Regions from separate parts of the Allocoprobacillus halotolerans genome, predicted to be linked through region 1. Evidence: predicted binding sites of a transcription regulator. Region 1 holds the regulator's gene; each other region holds the start of a gene.

Evidence for each region. Region 1 encodes HrcA, which represses chaperone genes, less so after heat shock. Its sites were predicted from a motif close to TTTTAGCACTNNNNNNNNNNNAGTGCTAAAA; they were not measured.
Region 2: the regulator HrcA is predicted to act here: its motif matches at 828-858, upstream of NMU03_RS15150 (ATP-dependent Clp protease ATP-binding subunit).
Region 3: the regulator HrcA is predicted to act here: its motif matches at 1,095-1,125, upstream of NMU03_RS15365 (co-chaperone GroES).

What each region holds. Positions count from the first base shown of each region.
Region 1 is NZ_CP101620.1:2,222,625-2,224,908, reverse strand. Features, by position in the region: gene dnaK (molecular chaperone DnaK) at 1-356, opposite strand, end outside; gene grpE (nucleotide exchange factor GrpE) at 377-922, opposite strand; gene hrcA (heat-inducible transcriptional repressor HrcA) at 933-1,970, opposite strand.
Region 2 is NZ_CP101620.1:2,554,700-2,556,983, forward strand. Features, by position in the region: gene NMU03_RS15150 (ATP-dependent Clp protease ATP-binding subunit) at 1-770, opposite strand, end outside; gene NMU03_RS15155 (DegV family protein) at 911-1,687, opposite strand; gene NMU03_RS15160 (DegV family protein) at 1,689-1,817, opposite strand; gene NMU03_RS15165 (thiamine diphosphokinase) at 1,832-2,284, opposite strand, start outside.
Region 3 is NZ_CP101620.1:2,592,325-2,594,608, forward strand. Features, by position in the region: gene NMU03_RS15360 (IS110 family RNA-guided transposase) at 1-856, shown strand, start outside; gene NMU03_RS15365 (co-chaperone GroES) at 1,281-1,469, shown strand; gene groL (chaperonin GroEL) at 1,482-2,284, shown strand, end outside.

The sequences.
Region 1 (2,284 bases):
GCAGGAACAGTAATAACGGCACGATTCACAGATTCACCTAAATAAGCTTCAGCTGTTGCTTTTAAATTTTGTAAAATCATTGCTGAAATTTCTTGAGGTGTATATTCTTTACCATTCACCTGTTCTTTGTAACCTGTACCCATATGTCTTTTAATAGACATAACAGTTTCTTTGTTAGTAACTGCTTGACGTTTTGCAGCTTCACCAACAATAATTTCTCCATTTTTAAAGGCAACAACAGATGGAGTAGTTCTTGAACCTTCAGGGTTCGCAATAACTTTTGCTTCTCCATTTTCCATGACACTGACACATGAATTTGTTGTTCCTAAATCAATACCAATAATTTTATTACCCATAATAATCATCCTCCTAAATTTTATTCATTCACTTTGACTAAAGATGCACGAATAACGCGATCTTTCAATTTGTAACCTTTTTGAAGTTCTTCAACAACTACATTATGATCATAATTTTCATCCTGTGTTGTCATCACTGCCTGATGTAGATTTGGATCAAACTCTTGACCTTGTGCCTCAATCACTTCTACACCATTTTTCTTTAAAATAGCCATCAATTGATCAAAAATCATTTGATAACCTTTCAAGAAAGTTTGAATTTCATCACTTGGATTTTGAACATTCAATGAACGTTCAAAATTATCCACAACTGGAAGCAATTCTTCAATAAACGATTGCATCATGAACTTCAATGAATTTTGATGCTCTTTTTCTAAACGTCTTTTTAAGTTTTCCATATCTGCAAAAACTTTGTAGTAATCCGTTTTCCAGTTATTAACTTCTTCTTCCAATTTTTTCATTTGTTGTTGTAAATTTTCTTCTTTTTGCACTTCAACATCTTCTGTTGTTTCTTCAACAACTTCTTCTTTCATTTCTTCTTGTGCAGTTTCTTTTTCTTTTGCCATTATTTCACCTCTATTCATCATCTTTATCATCGTAATCAACAAGAACTTCTTCTAAGCTCTTTGAAATATACTCAACTAAAGAAACAACTCTTTCATAAGGCATACGTGTCGGCCCAATGACTGAAATAGATCCTTTAGACTTATTCCCTGTTTTAAATGAAGCCGAAATAACGGACACATCATTTAAATCCTGAATTGGGGAATCATTCCCAATTCTTACTGTCACACCATCTTCCAAAGCAATCGGTTCTAAACTTTTCCAAGATTGCGAATTTTCAAAGGCACTAACCAAACGACGTAATTTATTCACATCATCATATTCTGGTTGATACAATAAGTTTTCCTTACCTGAGAAGTAAACATTATTGTTCGCAAACTTCATAAATGCCTCTAAAAAAGCATTAAACAAAACCTCATGCTCCTTAATGCGTGCACTCAATATTGGTTTGACATCTCTTTCTAAACGAAAGGCAACCTGATTAATTGGAGTCCCATCTAACAATTCATTCATTACATTGACACAACTTGTCAAGTCTTCCATATAGGCATTATTTTTAATATTGAAATTACGATTTTCAACATGCCCTTTATCTGTCACAATAATTGCTGTTACAGTATGTTCAGACAATGGAACAAGTGTAATATTCTGTAAATGTTCATAAATCGCGTTAGGCCCCAATGCCACAGTTGTTAAATGAGTGAGCTGACTTAAAATTTGACAGCTTTCTTTAATAATCTCATTAAGTGAACGATGTCGATTGCCTAAAATCATTGACACTTGATTCTTCACTTCATCATCTACATTGGGTTGCATTAATGTATCAACATAGAAGCGATACCCATCTGTGGAAGGAACACGTCCTGATGATGTATGTGTTTTTTCAAGATATCCATGTTCTTCAAGGAATGACATTTCATTTCTAATTGTCGCACTTGAATAAGGAAGCTGATATTTTGTCATCAAGGTTTTTGATCCTACTGGTTCAGCCGTTTCCACGAATTCTTCAACTATACATTTTAAAATCAGTAATTGTCTAGCTGTCAGCATATCTCAACCTCCTTTAGCACTCCTTTTCCCTTTGTGCTAATTACATTATACTCATCTTTTTAGCACTGTCAACACTTTTGTGCTAAAAATCAAAGAAAAAACAGACCTAAGTCTGTTCACCCAAAAAATCTATTAAAATATTATTTAAACAATTGATTTCTAAACAATATCCTCAGATATTTTATATATAAGACATATTTCTTTTTCTGTATATGATTCTATATATAACCACAATTTTTGTTTTCACGTCTACATAATAAAATGTAATATGATTCCCTATCACAAAATATCTATACTTTCTTTTTAGAGGTTTT
Region 2 (2,284 bases), 330 kb from region 1:
AATTCACCACGATATTTTGCTCCAGCGACTAATGCGCCTAAATCAAGTTCATACAATGTTTTATTTTGTAAGCTGACAGGCACATCATTTTTAAAGATACGCCATGCCAAACCTTCAACAATAGCTGTTTTCCCTACACCTGGTTCACCGATTAAAATAGGATTGTTTTTTGTTTTACGTGAAAGAATTTGAATGACACGTCTAATTTCTTCATCACGTCCAATAACTGGATCTAATTTTCCATCTTTTACATCTTGAATTAGATCTCTACCATATTTTGTTAAAACTTCATATTGATTTTCTGGTTGTGGATTATCGACCATATTGCCACCTCGCATTTCTTTAATAATCTTTTCAATTTCTTTTTTATTTAAATGATATTGGCGAATCATATCTTGAATAAAACTTGATTGCACTTCAAACATTGCCATAATCAAATGTTCAACACTTGTATATTCATCTTTATAGTCACTCATCACTTTTTGAGCTTTGATGAATAATTGATTTAAATCATATGAAATTCTCATTTGACTTTCATCAATACCATTGACTCTTGATTTTTGTTGTTGTTTATTTCTTAAAAATGTTGTTAACTGCTGAATATTTACATTTGCTTTAGAAAGTACACGATAGAAGATACCACTTGTATCTTCTAATAAAGCCAAAAGAAAATCTTCCACATCAACAACTTGACAAGACATACCTAAAGCTTGTTGCATTGCCTTTTGCATAGCTTCTTGCATGGCTGTTGTCCATTTTTCAATATTCATATCGATCACTCCTTTAGCACTCTTTATACTCAAGTGCTAACTATAGTATAGCACGTTTTTTAGCACTGTCAACAATAAAGTGCTAAAATTATATTTCTTTTTTAGCTTGTTTCGTTTTTTGAAAACTATACAAAAAATCTTTAGGAATTATTCCTAAAGATCATATTTTTTAATATACCGACTCCAATTGGATAAGGTCCAGTATGCACACCAATGGTAGCACCAATTTGTTGAATCAAAATAGGCACATCATAATCAGGAAAAGCTTGCAATAAAGCTGTCTGTAACTTTTCTTTGAATACTTCTCCTTCTACACGATCATAACCATAGCCAACACAAAAACGATAATCACAAGGAGAAAGTTGATTGTCTTTAAAATATTGAATTGTTTTTTCTAATACTTTCTGTTTAGATTTTTCTCGACCACGTGTGACACCCACCGCAAAGATTTCACCATCATGAAGAACAATCAAGGGACGAATGCCCAATGTTTTTGCTGCTACACCTGCAACTTTTCCAATTCTACCACCATGAATCAAATATTCAAAATTACCTACAGTAAAGAAAATACGTCCTGTTGTTTTGATTTCTTCGATTTTTTGTATAACTTCATCATAAACAAGACCGTTTTCTTTCATTTTAGCAGCTTCAATCACTAATAATCCTTGTAAAACAGTATTTACAGTTGCATCGATAATTGTGATACGACGTTCTGGGTATTTGTCTTCTAGCATCATTTTGGCATTCATGGCACTATTATATGAACCAGAAAATTTTGTTGTAATACAAATGCAAATAATATCTTCTTGTTGATCTAAAATTTTAGTAAATGTCTGTATGTAATCTTCAATGGAAGGCATGGATGTTTTAGGAAAGACATCTTTATGATCAACCATGTATTGATAAAAAGCATGCACTTCAATATCTTTTTTCTTTTTGATGGTGAACACCATCAACCGTAATATAAAATGGTACAACCTGAATATGATATTTTTCAACAAGTGATTGTTCTAAATCACATGAACCATCTGAAACTATTTGATACATATTTCCTTCCTCCTTTATGATCGAGATTGAATGAAAAGTATGGTTTGACTATTTTCAATATAAGCATATTCGCCATTCATTTGATTAGATACACATAGTGGATCATTTCTTTTTAAATGATAGTGCTGTAATGGATAATGACAATCAGTTAAAGTTATAACACTTTCATCAAAGGCAAAGATAGAAAAATAATAATACTGTTCCTTAAAAATTTGATGCTTACCAGGTTTTAAAACAAAGATTTTATTCCATTCATCATAAACAGTTATTGCTATATCCTGATATTTTTCTAATAGACATAAAACAGCCATAAAATGATCCATTCTTTGATGTGTAACACCATATAAATCAATACAATCATAACCATGATCAATAGCATATTGAATAGCTAAAGCTGTATCTGTGTCATCTTTAATGCTGGAATAACGTCGAATCTGAAGATGATTTAAAATATTATCATCTTCAAT
Region 3 (2,284 bases), 370 kb from region 1:
ACTTCAGTATGTTTTTGAACCTAAATCAGCTGCTTTCCTGGCTGTCTTATCTCAATATCCTACTTCGCATGATATCATAAATGCTTCCAAAAATGAAGTGTTTCATCTTGTTTACGAAGCAACTAAACATCGCTGCAGTATGGATAAGATTGATAAGCTTTTCAATTATGCTCAGGATACACTGGTTCCACATGTATCCGATCATATGAGATATGTTATTTCCAACACTGTTGAAAGCATCATCCATATTCGTACACAATTGAAACTGATTGAAAAAGATATCAGAAAGCTTGCTGCCACTTTTAATGTTTACAGTCTGCTGTTGACCATCACTGGCTGTGGTCCTTTGACTGCCGCTGTTATCATCGCTGAAACCGGAGACATCTTCAGATTCAAAAATGCTGATCATTATGTCTCTTACAGTGGTTCATCACCACGTAACAAGCGTTCTGGCAAGTCTGTGGAAATCATGGGCAAGATTTCCAAGAAAGGCTCAAAATACCTGAGACACGCTCTTTACATGATTGCCGAATTTGCCAGACGACATAATCCTGTTCTTAAACACTTATTTGAAAGAGTGAAGAACGGAAATAAAAAGCGTCATAAATTAGCGGTCATTGCAGTTGCCAATCGCATTGCCAGATATATCTATTCAATCATGAAAAACGAAAGCAGTTTTATAATCATGCATGAAAATATCATGCGATTACCAGAAGAAACCCGAAATACGTTCTTCAATTCAATATCTTTAGATTTTCCAAAGAATACCAGAAAACAGATTTATCAGTATTCTGATATCAATGGTGAAATCCATCGCTTTGTTTATAGGAACGAAGCAACGGAATCAGTAGCTTAAAAACAAAGAAAACCTAAAATGTAAGAGCTTTCAAACACTGAGTTTTGAGAAGTTGTTTTTAGTGCACCCAAAAATCCACTAAAAACATCAAAGAACATCGGATTGCTCCTCTAAATCAGGACAAACACTATTAAAATCATTTTTTTAAATTAATTATTGACATTTAATAGTTTGTCTTTATGAATCAATTATAACAAAAAGAAGTCTAAACAAAAATGATTTTCATATAATTTAATGATTTTAGCACTACATTTATAAAAGTGCTAAAAGTTCATAATGAGTTCATATATCAGGTTATAATAGAAGTTGTTAGCAAACAAGATATATGAGTGCTAAAATAAGGAGGAATATAAATGTTAAAACCATTACATGATTATGTGATATTAAAAAAGAAAAAGCTGAAACACAAACAGCAAGTGGTATTATTTTAACGAGTCCAAAGGAACAAGCCAGTAATCAAGCAACTGTTGTATCTGTTGGACCTAAATGTGATGATCATTTAAAAGCAGGCATGACAGTTATTTTTAAAGAATACTCTGGAACAAAATTTAAAGATAATGATGATGAATATATGATCTTAGAAGAAGAAGATATTTTAGCTATTGTTGAATAGGAGGAATAAAAAATGAGTAAAGAAATTCGTTTTTCTAAAGATGTCAGAGATGCAATGTTAAGTGGTGTCAATACCCTTGCAGATGCAGTGAAAGTAACAATTGGTCCTAAAGGACGTAATGTTGTATTGGATAAAGGTTATGGTTCACCTTTAATTACAAATGATGGTGTATCTATTGCTAAAGAGATCGAATTAGAAGATGCTTTTGAAAATATGGGAGCTAAACTTGTGTATGAAGTTGCCAACAAAACAAATGATGTTGCAGGTGATGGAACAACAACAGCTACAATCTTAGCTCAAAGCATGATTCAAAACGGTTTAAAAGCTGTTGAAAAAGGTGCAAACCCAGTTTTAATGCGTGAAGGTATTGATTATGCAAGCAAAGAAGTTGCAAAATATATTTTAGATAAATCTCATAAAGTAGAAACAAGCAATGATATTGAAAGTGTTGCAACGATTTCTTCTGGAGATAAAGAAATTGGTCAATATATCGCTCAAGCAATGGAAAAAGTGGGTAGAGATGGTGTCATCAGTGTTGATGAATCAAATAGCTTTGATACAGAATTAGAAGTTGCTGAAGGTATGCAATATGATAAAGGTTATGTTTCTCCATATATGGTTTCAGATAGAGAAAAAATGACAATTGACATGGATAATCCATTAATTATGGTAACAGATCAAAAAATCAATACAATTCAAGAAATATTACCAATTCTTGAACAAGTGATGCAATCAAATAAACCATTATTGTTAATTGCTGAAGATTTTGAACAAGAAGTCATTTCAACATTAGTTGTTAATAAATTAAGAGGAAC